DNA from 3 places in the Streptomyces sp. NPDC005393 genome. Region 2 is predicted to be linked to each of the others. Evidence: riboswitches for the same ligand, from Rfam matches in the RefSeq annotation. Region 2 holds a riboswitch; each other region holds the start of a gene.
The links. A riboswitch is a leader RNA that binds a small molecule or an ion and turns the genes downstream of it on or off. The one in region 2 is predicted to bind glycine.
Positions count from the first base shown of each region.

Region 1: linked by a shared signal. The riboswitch ahead of gcvP (aminomethyl-transferring glycine dehydrogenase) and the one ahead of gcvP (aminomethyl-transferring glycine dehydrogenase) in region 2 are both predicted to bind glycine.
Region 3: linked by a shared signal. The riboswitch ahead of gcvT (glycine cleavage system aminomethyltransferase GcvT) and the one ahead of gcvP (aminomethyl-transferring glycine dehydrogenase) in region 2 are both predicted to bind glycine.

Region 1 covers NZ_JBEXFG010000003.1:70,807-75,982, forward strand. The annotation lists gene gcvP (aminomethyl-transferring glycine dehydrogenase) at 1-2,500, opposite strand, end outside; glycine riboswitch at 2,652-2,747, opposite strand; glycine riboswitch at 3,079-3,175, opposite strand; gene ABZS71_RS04845 (dipeptidase) at 3,552-4,925, shown strand; gene ABZS71_RS04850 (SRPBCC family protein) at 5,010-5,176, opposite strand, start outside.
Region 2 covers NZ_JBEXFG010000055.1:9,790-14,965, reverse strand. The annotation lists gene ABZS71_RS30765 (DUF5999 family protein) at 36-242, shown strand; gene gcvP (aminomethyl-transferring glycine dehydrogenase) at 328-3,240, opposite strand; glycine riboswitch at 3,431-3,528, opposite strand; gene ABZS71_RS30755 (PRC-barrel domain-containing protein) at 3,655-3,975, shown strand; gene ABZS71_RS30750 (DNA polymerase IV) at 3,948-5,176, opposite strand, start outside.
Region 3 covers NZ_JBEXFG010000001.1:428,494-433,669, reverse strand. The annotation lists gene ABZS71_RS02155 (enhanced serine sensitivity protein SseB C-terminal domain-containing protein) at 1-200, opposite strand, end outside; gene ABZS71_RS02150 (enhanced serine sensitivity protein SseB) at 359-1,129, opposite strand; gene ABZS71_RS02145 (AAA family ATPase) at 1,636-2,319, opposite strand; glycine riboswitch at 2,481-2,591, shown strand; gene gcvT (glycine cleavage system aminomethyltransferase GcvT) at 2,753-3,880, shown strand; gene gcvH (glycine cleavage system protein GcvH) at 3,981-4,361, shown strand; gene glyA (serine hydroxymethyltransferase) at 4,386-5,176, shown strand, end outside.

The sequences.
Region 1 (5,176 bases), on a different contig from region 2:
GGAAGCCGTAGTCGATGAGCCGCTTGGCGATGTCGTCGACCGTCACACCCGTGGCGGCGGTGATCGGGCGTACGTCGAGGATGGACTCGTGCGCGACGAGGTCGTCCTCCCCGGCGTACAGGACCGGGAAGTGCGGCGCGAGCCGACGGGCGACGTAGTTGGCGCTCAGCACGGCAGTTTGGGTCGCCTCGGTCAGCCCCTCGGCGCCCATCATCCGGATGTAGGCCCACGGGATCGGCAGGATGCCGGCGCTGCCGAACGGTGCGGCGCTCACCGCCCCGATCCCGTCGCGGCGCTCCGTGTCGGGGTGCAGCGGGTGGGTGGGCAGGTACGGCGCGAGGTGCGCGCGCACGGCGACCGGGCCGACGCCCGGCCCGCCGCCGCCGTGCGGGATGCAGAACGTCTTGTGGAGGTTGAGGTGTGACACGTCGCCGCCGAATTCACCGGGCTTGGCGACCCCGAGCAGCGCGTTGAGGTTGGCGCCGTCGACGTACACCTGTCCGCCGTACTCGTGCACCAGCTCGCACAGCCGGGTGATGCTCTCCTCGTAGACGCCGTGCGTCGAGGGGTAGGTCACCATGATCGCGGCCAGGTCGTCGGCGTGCTTCGCGCACTTGGCCTCGAGGTCGTCGAGGTCGACCGTGCCGTCGGGCCGTGACGCCACCACGGCGACGCGCATGCCGGCCAGGGCGGCCGAGGCGGCGTTGGTGCCGTGCGCGCTTGCCGGGATCAGGCATACGTCGCGTCCGGCCTGGCCGTTGCTCCGGTGGTAGGCGCGGATCGCCAGCAGGCCCGCGAGCTCGCCCTGCGATCCGGCGTTGGGCTGGATGGAGACCTTGGCGTAGCCGGTGACCTCGGCCAGCCAGGTCTCGAGCTGCTCCGTCAGGGCCATGTACCCGGCCGCGTCCGTGATGGCCGCGAACGGGTGCAGGTCGGCGAACCCGGGCCAGCTGACCGGCTCCATCTCTGTGGTCGCGTTGAGCTTCATCGTGCAGGACCCGAGCGGGATCATGCCGCGGTCCAGCGCGAAGTCCCGGTCGGCGAGCTTGCGCAGGTAGCGCAGCATCGAGGTCTCGGAGCGGTGCTGGTGGAAGACCGGGTGGGTGAGGAAGGGGGAGGTGCGGCGCAGCCCCGACGGCAGCGCCGCCGGGGCGCCGGCCGCCAGCCCGTCCAGGCCGTCGCCGGCCCAGCCGAAGGCGTCGAGTACGAGGCGGACGTGGTCCTCCGTGGTGGCCTCGGAGCAGGAGACGCCGACGTGGTCGCCGTCCACCAGCCGCACCCGCAGGCCCTTGTCGTGCGCGGCCGCGACGACCTCCTCGGCACGGCCGGGGACCCGCACCAGCAGGGTGTCGAAGAACTCGCGGTGCACCACCGTGATCCCGCTCGCCCGCAGGCCCGCGGCGATGAGCGTGGCGTACCGGTGCGTCCGCCGGGCGATCTCGGTCAGACCGTCGGGGCCGTGGTAGACGGCGTACATCGACGCGACCACGGCGAGCAGCACCTGCGCCGTGCAGATGTTGGAGGTCGCCTTGTCGCGCCGGATGTGCTGCTCGCGGGTCTGCAGGGCGAGGCGGTACGCCGGCCGGCCGGCGTCGTCCACGGACACGCCCACGAGCCTGCCGGGCAGGTGACGTTCGAGCCCTGCGCGGACCGCGATGTAGCCGGCGTGCGGCCCGCCGTAGAACAGGGGGACACCGAACCGCTGGGACGATCCCACGACGATGTCGGCGCCGTACTCCCCCGGTGGCACGAGCAGGGTGAGCGCCAGCAGGTCGGCGGTCACGGTGACCAGCGCCCCGCGTGCCCGTGCCGCAGCGGTCACCTCGCGCAGGTCGCGGATCGCGCCCGAGCACCCGGGGTAGGACAGCACCATCCCGAAGAAGTCGTCCTCAGGCAGCGGCTTGGCGAGGTCGATCTCGATGATCTCGATGCCGACCGCGGCTGCACGCGTGCGCAGGACGTCGAGGGTCTGCGGCAGGGTGTCGCGGTCGACCAGGACGCGGGGGGAGCTCTTCTTGCCTGCGACGCGGCGCATGACCGTGACGGCCTCGGCGACCGCCGTACCCTCGTCCAGCAGCGATGCGTTGGCAGTCGGCAGCCCGGTGAGGTCGCCGACCATGGTCTGGAAATTGATCAGCGCCTCGAGTCGGCCCTGGCTGATCTCCGGCTGGTACGGCGTGTAGGCGGTGTACCACGCCGGGTCTTCCAGCACGTTGCGCCGGATCACTGCGGGCGTGGTGGTCGCGTGGTAGCCGAGGCCGATCATCGGGACGGCCGCAGTGTTCCTGCTCGCGATCTCCTGCAGCTCGGCGCGCACCTCGGCCTCGGTGGCGGCGGGGGGCAGGTTCAGGTCGGAGGTGCTCCGGATGCCGCTCGGAACGGCGGCGTCAATGAGCGCGGCCAGCGTCGGGTAGCCGACTTCGGCCAGCATCTTGGCGCGGTCGGCATCGCTGACGCCGATGTGACGGGTGGCGAACGCGCCGGACGCGGATGAGGTCATGGCGGGAGGCTCCCTGTTGGAGGCACCGCGGACGCGGCACCGTGGACGGGTGACCTCCCCGCTCTGTCATCGGTACCTGAGAGCTTCACCACCGGATCCGGCGGTTTGCACCGTGGGCGCAGGACGTGACGTCCTGTCTTTCCAGAGGAGCCTCGCCGAAGCGGTAGTTGGGCCTGAGAGATTCTGGGGAGAGTTGCTCCTTCGGCGCCTCGCCAAGGGTGGGCGAGGACTCTCCCGCCTCGGTTCGAACAGCTCGATGTTCAGTTGTCGGGCCTGGCCGAAAGGTCAGGTGGGCGTGATCAGGTCGAACACCACGGTGGCGGCAGCGACGCAGGTGATCTCGACGCAGTCATGGGCCGGGGCGGCGAGGTGTTCCGGGCTCCGAGAGACCATGCGCGAAGGTTGAACGTAGACGGGGTACAGCGAACCATGGAGACCTCCTCGAGTGTCGAGCACAGGCAGGAGCCCGTGCGGCCGAGTGAGCCTCCCCCTCTGTCATTGGCCTGAGAGCTTCGCCGCGGGAATCCGCGGCTTGCACCGTGGGCGAGGCGCGTGAGCGCCTGCTTTCCAGAGTTCGCCTCCTCTGCGCGGTAACGAGGCCTGAGAGTTTCCGGGGAGGATTTGCTCCTTCGGCGCCACGCCAACACAGAACGTGGACTCTCCCGCACAGAATCTTCAGCTCGGAGTCTTTGTTGTCCGATCCTTCGGACGGCAACTTACGGGCACCCCATGCGGCCGTCAAGTGCCCCGCGACGTAGCTGATGGCCGTCCGGTCGATAGCCCGACACTGCGGTGCAGACTGCATGGTTCTGCGTAATGATTTGTAGGAGTCCACGGAGATGTGCTGGGAGTGGCGGCCTATTTTCTGGATACGCGTTTTCTTTCCGGGAACAGCGTCCGCCGTCGGGGCACGGCTGTCGTGCACGCCGCCCCAATGCCGGCGGGCCCCCGATCACCAGGCCGTCCCCAAGGGCGGCCCAAAGACGCGCCGAGCTCCGGGTGATTGCGGCCGTGACCCGCGTAACCCTGTAGCACCTACGAGGAGATATCGATGACCTCCCCGCCCGCGACCGCGCTGGCCGAGACCATCGCGTCGCTCATGCCGCGCGCCAAGACTGAGCTCGCCGAACTGGTTGCATTCCAGTCCGTGGCCGACCCCGCCCAGTTCCCGAAGAGTGAGTGCGAGGCCGCCGCGAATTGGGTCGCCGACCTGCTCCGCGCGGAGGGGTTCAGGGACGTCGCACTGTTGGACACCCCGGACGGTACGCGTTCCGTATACGGATATCTTCCCGGCCCTGCGGATGCCCGGACCGTGCTGCTTTACGCCCACTACGATGTGCAGCCACCACTTGATGAATCCGCCTGGCTCTCGCCCCCGTTCGAGCTTGCCGAGCGCGACGGGCGCTGGTACGGGCGTGGTGCGGCCGACTGCAAGGGCGGCCTGATCATGCACATTCTCGCGCTGCGTGCGCTCAAGGCCAATGGCGGGATACCGGTCGGCGTCAAGGTTGTCGTAGAAGGTTCGGAGGAGCAGGGCACCGGAGGCCTGCAGCAGTACGCCGAGCAGCACCCGGAACTGCTTTCGGCCGACGCGATCGTCATCGGTGACGCCGGCAACTTCCGTGCCGGGCTGCCGACAGTCACCGCGACTCTGCGCGGCATGGCGTTGATGCGCGTGGAGGTGAACACTCTTGAGGGCAATCTCCACTCAGGCCAATTCGGTGGAGCCGCGCCCGACGCGCTCGCCGCGCTGATCCGCGTCCTCGACTCGCTGCGGGACGAGGACGGCTCGACGACCGTGGATGGACTGGCCGCGGACGGAACATGGGAGGGACTGCAGTACCAGGAGGAGGACTTCCGGCGGGACGCCGGGGTTCTCACAGGGGTGGCACTGACGGGTAGCGGAACGATCGCGGACCGTCTGTGGGCGCGGCCGTCCGTCACTGTGCTCGGCATCGACTGCCCGTCGGCGACCGGCGCCACTGCGTCGATTCAGGCGTCCGCACGCGCGCTGGTCAGCCTGCGGGTGCCACCAGGGACCGAAGTGGCTGGGGCGGCCACACTGCTGACCGCGCATCTCGATGCCAAGGTCCCCTGGGGTGCGCGGGTCGCGGTGGAGCAGGTTGGCCAGGGGCAGCCGTTCCAAGTGGACACCACCAGCCCGGCGTACACATCGATGGCGGAGGCCATGCGGATCGCCTACCCGGGGGAGGAGATGCAAGTCGCCGGTCAAGGCTTCTCGATCCCGCTTTGCAACACACTGGCCTCGATTTACCCGAAGGCGGAGATCCTATTGATCGGCCTTAGCGAGCCGGAGGCGCAGATCCACGCGGTGAACGAAAGCGTGTCGCCTCAAGAGCTGGAGCGGCTCTCGCTCACCGAGGCGCTGTTCCTGATCAGGTACGCGGATTCGAAGAGGAGCTGACGGCCGGCGGGCGGCAGTGGCCGTCGGCGGGGCCCCTCTTCGGGGCCCCGCCGACGAGCCGGTTGACCGGCCTGCGCAGACCGATCAATTGCTGGTGAAATACCAGGCCAGGAGAATCGAGAGGACGATGAGCAGTGTCGCGCCGGCAAGCCTTGGCACGATTCGCCTCGCCACGGGACCGACCGCCTCGAGCAGATCCAGGTGGTCTTCCGCGACACGGAGGCGAGTCCCCGCGGTGGCGGGAGCCGTGA
Region 2 (5,176 bases):
GGACAATCACCACTCCGCAGCGAAAGAACCCTGCCATGTGCCAGCACCAACCACCCTGTCCGTCAGCCGAATCCGCCGACCGGGAGGCCGCCCATCTCGTGGCGCACCACCCGGAGCAGGGCTGGAGCCTGCTGTGCAACGGTGTCCTGCTCTTCGAGGACACCGGTGAGCTGCTGCCGGACGGGCGCGTCATCGCACCGTGCCGGCCGCTGGGTTCCGAGCACATCGCGACCGCCGCCTAGCTTCGACACGTGGGCGGCACCACACACAGGGGCCGGCCCGGCGCATCGCCGAACCGGCCCCGCTGACGAGGTCGCAGACCCCCCGTCAGCCCTCGTAGGACTCCAGCGGCGGGCAGGAGCAGACGAGGTTACGGTCCCCGAAGGCCCCGTCGATCCGCCGTACCGGCGGCCAGTACTTGTCGGCAGCGACGACCCCGGCCGGGAAGACCGCTTCCTCCCGGGTGTACGGGTGGTGCCACTCCCCGCCCAGCGACGCGGCCGTATGCGGCGCGTTCCGCAGCGGGTTGTCCTCCTTGGCCCACTCCCCCGAGCCGACCTTCTCGATCTCCGCGCGGATGGCGATCAGCGCCTCGCAGAACCGGTCCAGCTCCGCCAGGTCCTCGCTCTCCGTCGGCTCGATCATCAGCGTCCCGGCGACCGGGAACGACATCGTCGGCGCGTGGAAGCCGTAGTCGATCAGTCGCTTGGCCACATCGTCGACGGTCACCCCGGTCGCCTTGGTGAGCGGCCGCAGATCGACGATGCACTCATGGGCCACCAGACCGCCGGGGCCGGTGTAGAGCACCGGGTAGTGCGGCTCCAGCCGCTTGGCGATGTAGTTGGCGGAGAGCACCGCGACCTGGGTCGCGCGGCGCAGCCCCTCGGCGCCCATCAGCCGGATGTACGCCCAGGAGATCGGCAGGATCCCCGCGGAGCCCCACGGCGCGGCCGAGACCGGGCCGACGCCGGTGGCCGGACCCGCGGCGGGCTGCAGCGGATGGTTGGGGAGGTAGGGGGCCAGATGTTCGCGCACCGCGACCGGGCCGACGCCGGGGCCGCCGCCGCCGTGCGGGATGCAGAAGGTCTTGTGCAGATTCAGATGCGAGACATCGCCGCCGAACCGGCCCGGCTCGGCGAGCCCGACCAGCGCGTTGAGGTTGGCGCCGTCCACGTACACCTGGCCGCCCGCGTCGTGCACCGCCGCGCAGACCTCGGTGATGTGCTCCTCGAACACCCCGTGCGTGGAGGGGTAGGTGACCATGAGGACGGCCAGCTCGTCGCCGTACTGCTCGATCTTGGCGCGCAGATCGTCGGTGTCCACCTCGCCGTCCTCGCCGGTCTTGACCACGACGACCTTCATGCCGGCCATCACGGCGCTGGCCGCGTTGGTGCCGTGCGCGGAGGACGGGATCAGACAGACGGTGCGCCGGCTGTCCCCGTTGGCCCGGTGGTACGCCCGCACGGCCAGCAGCCCGGACAGCTCGCCCTGCGATCCGGCGTTCGGCTGGAGGGAGACCTTGTCGTAGCCGGTGACCTCGGCCAGCCGCTCCTCCAGCTCGCGGATCAGCGTCAGGTAGCCATGGGCCTGCTCGACCGGCACGAAGGGGTGCAGCGCGCCGAACTCGGGCCAGGTGACCGGCTCCATCTCGGTGGTGGCGTTGAGCTTCATGGTGCAGGAGCCGAGCGGGATCATGCCCCGGTCCAGGGCGTAGTCCCGGTCGGCCAGGCGCCGCAGATAGCGCAGCATCGCGGTCTCGGAGCGGTGCTGGTGGAAGACCGGGTGGCTCAGATACGCGTCGGTGCGCAGCAGACCCGCGGGCAGCGCCTCGCCCGCCGTGGCATCGAGCTCGTCGATACCGGGGACGCCGGGGCCGTCGCCGGCTCCGCCGTCCACGCCGAAGGCGGACCATACGGCGGCGAGCTGGGCGCGTCCGGTGGTCTCGTCACAGGCGATGCCGACGTGGTCGGCGTCGGTGAGCCGCAGGTTGACCCCGGCCTCACGGGCCGCGGCGACGACCACGGCGGCGCGGCCGGGCACCCGCGCGGTGAGGGTGTCGAAGAACGCGTCGTGCACGAGCTCGACACCGCCCGCCCGCAGCCCCTCGGCGAGGACGGCGGCGTAGCGGTGGGTGCGGCGGGCGATGGCCGCGAGCCCGTCGGGGCCGTGGTAGACCGCGTACATCCCGGCCATCACGGCCAGCAGGACCTGGGCGGTGCAGATGTTGCTGGTGGCCTTCTCCCGGCGGATGTGCTGCTCACGGGTCTGCAGCGCGAGCCGGTACGCCTTGTCGCCGTCGGCGTCCACGGAGACGCCGACGAGCCGGCCGGGCAGGTTGCGCGCGAACGACTCCCGTACGGCCATGAAGCCGGCGTGCGGGCCGCCGAAGCCCATCGGCACGCCGAACCGCTGGCTGCTGCCGACCGCGATGTCCGCGCCCAGCTCGCCGGGCGGGGTCAGCAGGGTGAGCGCGAGCAGATCGGCGGCGACGGTGACGATCGCCCCGAGCTCATGGGCCCGCTCGATGACGGGGCGCGGGTCGCGCACCGCGCCGGAGGCGCCCGGGTACTGGAGCAGCACGCCGAACACGCCGCGCTCGGCGGCCTCGTCCGGGATGCCGTCGGTCAGGTCGGCGACGACCACCTCGACACCGGCCGGCTCGGCGCGGGTCTGGATGACCGCGATGGTCTGCGGCAGACAGTCGGCGTCAACCAGGAAGACGCCCTCCTTGACCTTGCCGGCGCGCCGCGAGAGCGCCATGGCCTCGGCGGCGGCCGTGCCCTCGTCGAGCAGCGAGGAACCGGCGGTGGGCAGCCCGGTCAGGTCGGCGACGACGGTCTGGAAGTTCAGCAGGGCTTCCAGCCGGCCCTGGGAGATCTCCGGCTGATAGGGCGTGTACGCCGTGTACCAGGCGGGGTTCTCCATGACGTTGCGCAGGATCACCGGCGGGGTGAAGGTGCCGTAGTAGCCGAGGCCGATCATCGACGGCAGCACCTGATTGCGATCGGCGAGACCGCGCAGCTCGGCGAGGACCTCGGCCTCGCTGCGGGCCGGGGGCAGGCGCAGCGCCCCGGCGCTCTTTATGACGTCCGGCACGGCGGCCTCGGTCAGCTCGTCGAGCGAGCCGAAGCCGACCTGGGCGAGCATCTTGGCCTGCGCCTCACTGTCGGGACCGATATGGCGCTGCTCGAACGGAGTACAGCGCTCCAGGTCGGAGAGTGAGATGCGGTTGGCGGTCATCTGCGGGGGCCTCCTGGTCTGTAACGACCGGCGAGGGGCACCGCGGCGCGGGTGCCCGGACGGCCTCCCCCTCTGTCATCTCAACCTGAGAGCTTCACCGGTCCCCGTGCCGCGGACCGGCTTTCACCGTCGGTGAGGAGGGGTTCGGGAGCCGTACTCGCCCGTGGCCCACCCTGCTTTCCAGAGTGACCTCGCCCGCGCGGTACGTGTGCCTGAGAGATTCCGGGGAGGATTTGCTCCTTCGGCGCCTCCGACAGCGTCGGCGGAGGACTCTCCCGCACGGGGTCTGCAGCCACAGTCAGCGTACCAGCGCATCTGTCGCCGGGGCTGGTCACCGACCGCTCGAGTGGCCGTGCGCGGCGATGTGGCTTTTTGTAGGTATCACTGGAGAATTGCCACCCTGTGGGAGAGAGCGTGCAGACCGATATCGACCCGCGGACCCTGATCGGCCGCAAGGCATTCGACCGCGAGGGCGCCAAGATCGGCACCGTGGACGAGGTCTATCTCGACGACGCGACCGGCGAGCCCGAATGGGCGGCGGTACGCACCGGACTGTTCAGCCGGGACGTCTTCGTACCGCTCGAACCGAGCGAGGTCGTCGGCGACACGCTCCGGGTGCCGTACGACCGGGCACTGATCAAGGACGCGCCGGACTTCGGGGTCGGCCGCCATCTCTCTCCCGAGCAGGAGCTGCAGCTGTACCACCACTACGGGCTCGATGTGACCGGCGGCTGACCCCCGCCGACGCCTGCTTCCCGCTCCGCGGGCCGTACCAGCGGCAGCGGCTCGCCCGGCTCCAGCGCCGGGTCGTCGACGGGGAAGGTGCGCACCCGCCCCGGCTCCGACCAGGGTTCCTCGAACCGCACGGTCACCCGGCCCACCCCGCTCCCCTGCACCCAGCCCGCCCCGAACTCCGCATGCCGCACATCGGACCCCGGCAGCCAGCGCCGCGACTTCCCGGCGCCCTCAGCGGCCCCTTGCGCGCCCGCACCCGCGGGCTCGGGCATTTCGGCGCCCGAGGCCCGCTCCGCCTCCTCCAGGGCGTCGTGGGCGGCCTGCGCGGCCTGTGCGAAGAGATCCTCCTGGGTGAAGTCCGCGAGACCGCTCACGCCCACCCCCAGCAGCCGCACCCCCGCCGTGGTGTCCACGCCCTCGATCAGCCGCGCCGCGGCCTCCCGCACCACCCCCGGGTCGTCCGTGGGCCCGCGCAGGGTCTCCGACCGGGTGAGCGTCGAGAAGTCGTACCGCCGCACCTTGAGCACGACCGTGCGCCCCGAGCGGCCCGCGGCGCGCAGCCGCTGGACACAGCGGTCGGCGAGCCGCGCGACCTCCAGCTGCACCCGGGTGCGGTCGGTCAGGTCCACGTCGAAGGTGTCCTCCACGGATACGGATTTGGTGTCCCGCTCGGCGACCACGGGCCGCTCGTCCCGGCCGCTCGCCATCAGATGCAGCGACGCCCCGTGGGCCCGTCCCAGCAGCCGCACCAGCTCCGCCTCGCCCGCCTCCCGGGTCTCGGCCACGGTGTGGATCCCGGCCCGGCGCAGCGCCTCCGCCGTGGCGGGGCCGACGCCCGGAAGCGTACGCACCGGCAGGGGGTCGAGCAGCTCCCGCTCCGTCCCGGGCTCGATGATCACGAGGCCGTCGGGCTTGGCCTCCTCCGAGGCGATCTTGGCGAGCATCTTGGATCCGGCGAGCCCTACGGAGCCGGTCAGCCCGGTCGCCGCCCGGATATCGGCCCGCAGCCGCTCCCCCACGGCGCGCGCCGCCCGCGCGCTGGGCTCGGTGCCGCCCGCCTCCAGATCCACGAACGCCTCGTCCAGGCTCAGCGGCTCCACCAGCGGCGACAGGGTGTGCAGCAGGGCCATGACCACATCGCTCACCTGGCGGTAGAGGGTGAAGCGGGGGGTCAGATACGCCGCGTTCGGACACAGGCGGC
Region 3 (5,176 bases), on a different contig from region 2:
TTCCAGCCACTCGCGGCGAGTTCCTGGGCGGAGGTCACACACGGGGCGTAACCAAGGCCGCCCACGTCCATGTTTCCGTACTGGGCGTCGGACGAGCCGGGCGCACCGTGCCACAGCAGCATCCAGACCTCGCCCTCGGCGAGGGCGTGCAGCAGCGCCTCGTAGGCGTCGTACCGGCCGGGAGCGACCTGCTGCAGCATCCGCTCCACCTGACCGGCCGCAGCCCCCCAATCCGCGCCCGCGCTCACCTGGGTCCGCCCCTCTCTCGGCCTTGCCCACACCTCACCGAGGCGCGTCGTCACGCCCCGCCTGGTCATCAAACCAGCTTACGGGCCCCCGCAGCGGGCCCTGGGGTGAGTCAGAGGTCACGGTCGTAGAACGGCCGCACGCGCTCGAGCATCCAGTCCGCGACCGGGTCCTGGGCGACGTCCAGCAGAACGAGCTGCACCGGCCACGGCAACGGCACCGAGCCGAGCGCGCGGCCCAGCGCTTCCACCGCGAAGGCCTGGCCGTCCGGGCCGGGCGCATCGAGCTCGACGCCGACGAAGAGCGCGGGCGCGTCGCCCTCGACGCTGGCCAGGGCGCGCCGGGCGGTCCGCACCCCGGTCTCCTTGGCGAACTCGATCCCGGCGGCGGCCAGGAAGTCGACCGGCTCGTCCTGCCAGTCGGGCTCGAAGAGCCGCACCCGGCCGCCGGTGGCCGATCCGTCGAGTTCCGTACGCCCGGCGCGGCACAGCCGCGCGACAGCGGGGGGCGGAAGCGGTACGCCAACCGCACCACCGGGGTTCACCGCGATGCCGAGTTTGGGCGGCAGGCCGCGGGCGAACTCGACGGCCGGGGCGATGGTGAACGGCATATGGGCGCCGACGACTTGCAGAAACTGCTGCTGGGAGCTGAACACCGGAACATACGCGGCGCCGTCGATCTCCATGGTGGGCAGATCGAGGCTCGGGCTGTCGGGGCCCCCGCCGTTCGGCAGCGGAACCCAGATATGGCTGCGGGCAAGCGTCTCGACGATGCGCGCCCCGGCCCCCGGGACCTCGACCGAGGCGGCGAGCACCTCTTCGAGCTCATTGCCCGGGAACGCGGGATAAGCGCTGTCGGGGAATCCACCGTGAGCCGATGTCATACCGGGCTGCTCCGGGAAACTCATGTTCGTCCAACCACCATCTCGTCCGGCCTTCACCAGCACCTTAACGCCCTTTGTCAGGGCTCGGTTCGCCTCCGGGGCGCTCGAGCCACTGTCGACAGTCGACCGTGCTCGGCCCCCCTTTTTTTCAGGGCTCGGTTCGCCTCCGGGGCGCTCAAGCCACTGTCGACGGTCGACCGTGCTCGGCCACTCGTTCCTCGCGGCCTCCGCGCGCTCTCCCTTTCGACAGCGGCGCGCCCCTTCGGCTCACTCGCCACGGAGCCGGGGGCACCCCACAACGATGGGAGCCCTCCCGGCCTGCGCTCGCTCTCTCCTTCGACACCGGCGCGCCCCACCGGCTCGCCCCCAGCCGGAGGTCCGACCCGAGGCTCGACACCGGCGCGCCCCAATCGGCTCGCCCCCAGCTACCGCTGGGAGGTGCCCCCACGAGGCTCCACGGCGGCGCGCCCCTTTGGCGTAGCGCCCAATTTGGCGTAGCACCCACGTCACTCGAAGGAGATACCACGCAACGCGTTCGCGGTCGACCGGTCCAGCAGCACCGCGGAGGCGCAGCCCTCGGGCGGCCGACCGGCCTCCACCCGCGAGACCAGCCGGCGCACCGCGCGCCGATGCCGTCCGAAGGCGTAGCCCGAGACGCCGCGGCCCCGTGCGGCCTGCCCCTGAAGCGCCACCGCCGGCTCCACGTCCAGCAGCACCATATGGAGCCGGCGGCCGCTGCGCCGCGCGTCCCGTGCCAGCCAGCGGCGGACCCACGCCAGCGAGCCGCAGTCGTGCACGACCACGCTCGCGCCCGAGCGCAGCGCACGGCGCAGGCCCGCGTAGTGCGCGCACCGGACCAGCGGGCGGTACAGCGCGTACGGCAGCCAGCGGGGCAGCCGGCCCTCCCATGACGCGCGGGTGTCCTGTGAGTCGACTCGTATGACGGCGGCGCCGCCGTGGTCCAGGACCGGCACCGCCCGGTTGATCAGAGTGGTCTTGCCGCTGCCCGGCAGCCCGGAGGCGACCAGCACATCCCGCGCCGGGTAGCGCAGCTCGCGCGGTCCCGCGGCGGCGCGCAGGTCGTGCACGGCGGCTCTGCGCCCCGGCCGGAGCGTGTCGGCGGCCGGCGCCTCACCCCGCCGCGCGGGCAGGGGTCCATGGGTCGTCGCATATGTTCCCTGCCCCTGCACCGTGATCGTCCTCCCAGGTCGGTCACTGCGGCTCGTACCCGAAGAGTGTCAAGAAAAGGTAATGTCCATCAAGGCGCTCGCTCGCGGTCCTGGTCACATTGCGGGGCTTCCCTTCTCGCCCATACGTGCGATGATGTGCGCGCAACTCCATACCGGCCGCTTGAATCCGCGCGGGAGAGTCCTTGGTCACCGGCAGCCGTGCCGGGCGTCCGGGGCGCCGAAGGAGCAAGTCCTCCCTTGAATCTCTCAGGCCCGAATACCGCGCGGGCGAGGCAGATCTGAAAAGCGAGCCGCTGGTGTGGCTCCACCCAAGGTGCAAGCCGAAGGCCCTCTTGTTGTGAGGGGAGTCACGGCGAACCTCTCAGGTTCCGATGACAGATGGGGAGGACCGTCCCTGTCGTCGCCGCAATCCTGATCCTGGGAGCTGTGAATCATGTCCGACGCCCCGCCCACGCCACGCCGTACCGCGCTGGACGCGACCCACCGTGCGCTCGGCGCCACCATTACCGACTTCGCCGGCTGGGACATGCCGCTGCGCTACGGCAGCGAGCGCGACGAGCACACCGCGGTGCGCACCCGCGCCGGGCTCTTCGACCTCTCCCACATGGGTGAGATCACTCTCACCGGGCCCCAGGCGGCCGAGGCCCTGGACTACGCCCTGGTCGGTCATCTCTCGGCGCTGGCCGTGGGCCGCGCCCGCTACACCATGATCTGCGACATCGAGGGCGGCATCCTCGACGACCTGATCGTCTACCGCCTCGCCGAGCAGGAGTTCCTGGTCGTGGCCAACGCCTCCAACGCCCAGGTGGTGCTGGACGCGCTGACCGAGCGCGCCACCGGCTTCGAGACGGCCGTACGGGACGACCGCGACGCCTACGCGCTGATCGCCGTCCAGGGGCCCGAGTCCCCGGGGATCCTGAAGAGCCTCACCGACGCCGATCTCGACGGCCTGAAGTACTACGCGGGGCTCCCGGGCACCGTCGCGGGCGTCTCCGCGCTGATCGCCCGCACCGGCTACACGGGCGAGGACGGCTTCGAGCTGTTCGTCGCGCCGGACGACGCCGAGCGGGTCTGGCAGGCGCTGACGGAGGTGGGGGCTCCGGTGGGTCTGGTTCCCTGCGGTCTGTCCTGCCGGGACACGCTGCGGCTGGAGGCCGGGATGCCGCTGTACGGGCATGAGCTGTCCACCGACACGACGCCCTTCGACGCGGGGCTCGGCCGGGTGGTGAAGTTCGAGAAGGCCGGTGACTTCGTCGGGCGCCAGGCGCTGGAGGCCGCGGCGCGCCAGGCGGAGAGCCGGCCGCCGCGCGCGCTGGTGGGCCTGATCGCGGCCGGCCGCCGGGTGCCGCGCGCCGGATACGCCGTCGTAGCGGCGGACGGCTCGCGGATCGGCCAGGTCACCTCGGGTGCGCCCTCCCCGACGCTGGGCAAGCCGATCGCGATGGCGTACGTCGACGCGGAGCACGCGGGGCCCGGCACCGACGGTGTGTCGGTGGACATCCGCGGTACCCAGGAGCCGTACGAGGTCGTCGCGCTCCCCTTCTACCGGCGCGGGCGCTGAGCCCCGCGGTGCCCGCGGCATCGCGGCGCCGCATTCCACCCCGTCCCACCAGTCAAGACCCGTTTCCCAAGCACTCCCCCGTATCCAGGAGAATCGGACCATGAGCAACCCCCAGCAGCTGCGCTACAGCAAGGAGCACGAGTGGCTGTCGGCCGCCGACGAGGACGGCGTGTCGACCATCGGCATCACCGAATACGCGGCCAACGCGCTCGGCGATGTCGTCTATGTCCAGCTCCCGGATGTCGGTTCCGCCGTCGCCGCCGGTGAGACCTGCGGTGAGCTGGAGTCCACGAAGTCGGTCAGCGACCTGTACGCGCCCGTCTCCGGCGAGGTCACCGAGATCAACGAGGACGTGGTGAACGACCCGGCGCTGGTGAATTCCGCCCCCTTCGAGGGCGGCTGGCTGTTCAGGGTGAGGGTGACGGACGAGCCGGAGGACCTACTCTCCGCCGACGAGTACACCACCTTCGCCGGAAACTGACCCTCCTCTTCGATCGGGACCCTGATGTCGCTTCTCAACAGCTCCCTGCACGAGCTCGACCCGGATGTCGCCGCCGCCGTCGACGCCGAACTCCACCGCCAGCAGTCCACCCTGGAGATGATCGCCTCGGAGAACTTCGCTCCGGCGGCCGTCATGGAGGCCCAGGGCTCGGTCCTCACCAACAAGTACGCCGAGGGCTACCCCGGCCGCCGGTACTACGGCGGCTGTGAGCATGTCGATGTGGTCGAGCAGATCGCCATCGACCGGGTCAAGGAGCTCTTCGGCGCCGAGGCCGCCAATGTCCAGCCGCACTCGGGCGCCCAGGCCAACGCGGCCGCGATGTTCGCGCTGCTCTCCCCCGGCGACACCATCCTGGGTCTGAGCCTGGCGCACGGCGGCCATCTGACCCATGGCATGAAGATCAACTTCTCCGGCAAGCTCTACGACGTGGTCCCCTACCACGTGGACGCCGAGACCGGTCTGGTCGACATGGACGAGGTCGAGCGCCTCGCCAAGGAGCACCGCCCCAAGCTCGTGATCGCGGGCTGGTCCGCCTACCCGCGCCAGCTCGACTTCGCGGCCTTCCGCCGGATCGCGGACGAGGTCGGCGCGTACCTCATGGTCGACATGGCCCACTTCGCGGGTCTGGTCGCGGCCGGGCTGCACCCCTCGCCCGTACCGCACGCCCATGTGGTGACCACCACCACCCACAAGACCCTGGGCGGCCCGCGCGGCGGTGTGATCCTCTCCACGGCCGACCTGGCCAAGAAGATCAACTCGGCGGTCTTCCCGGGCCAGCAGGGCGGTCCGCTGGA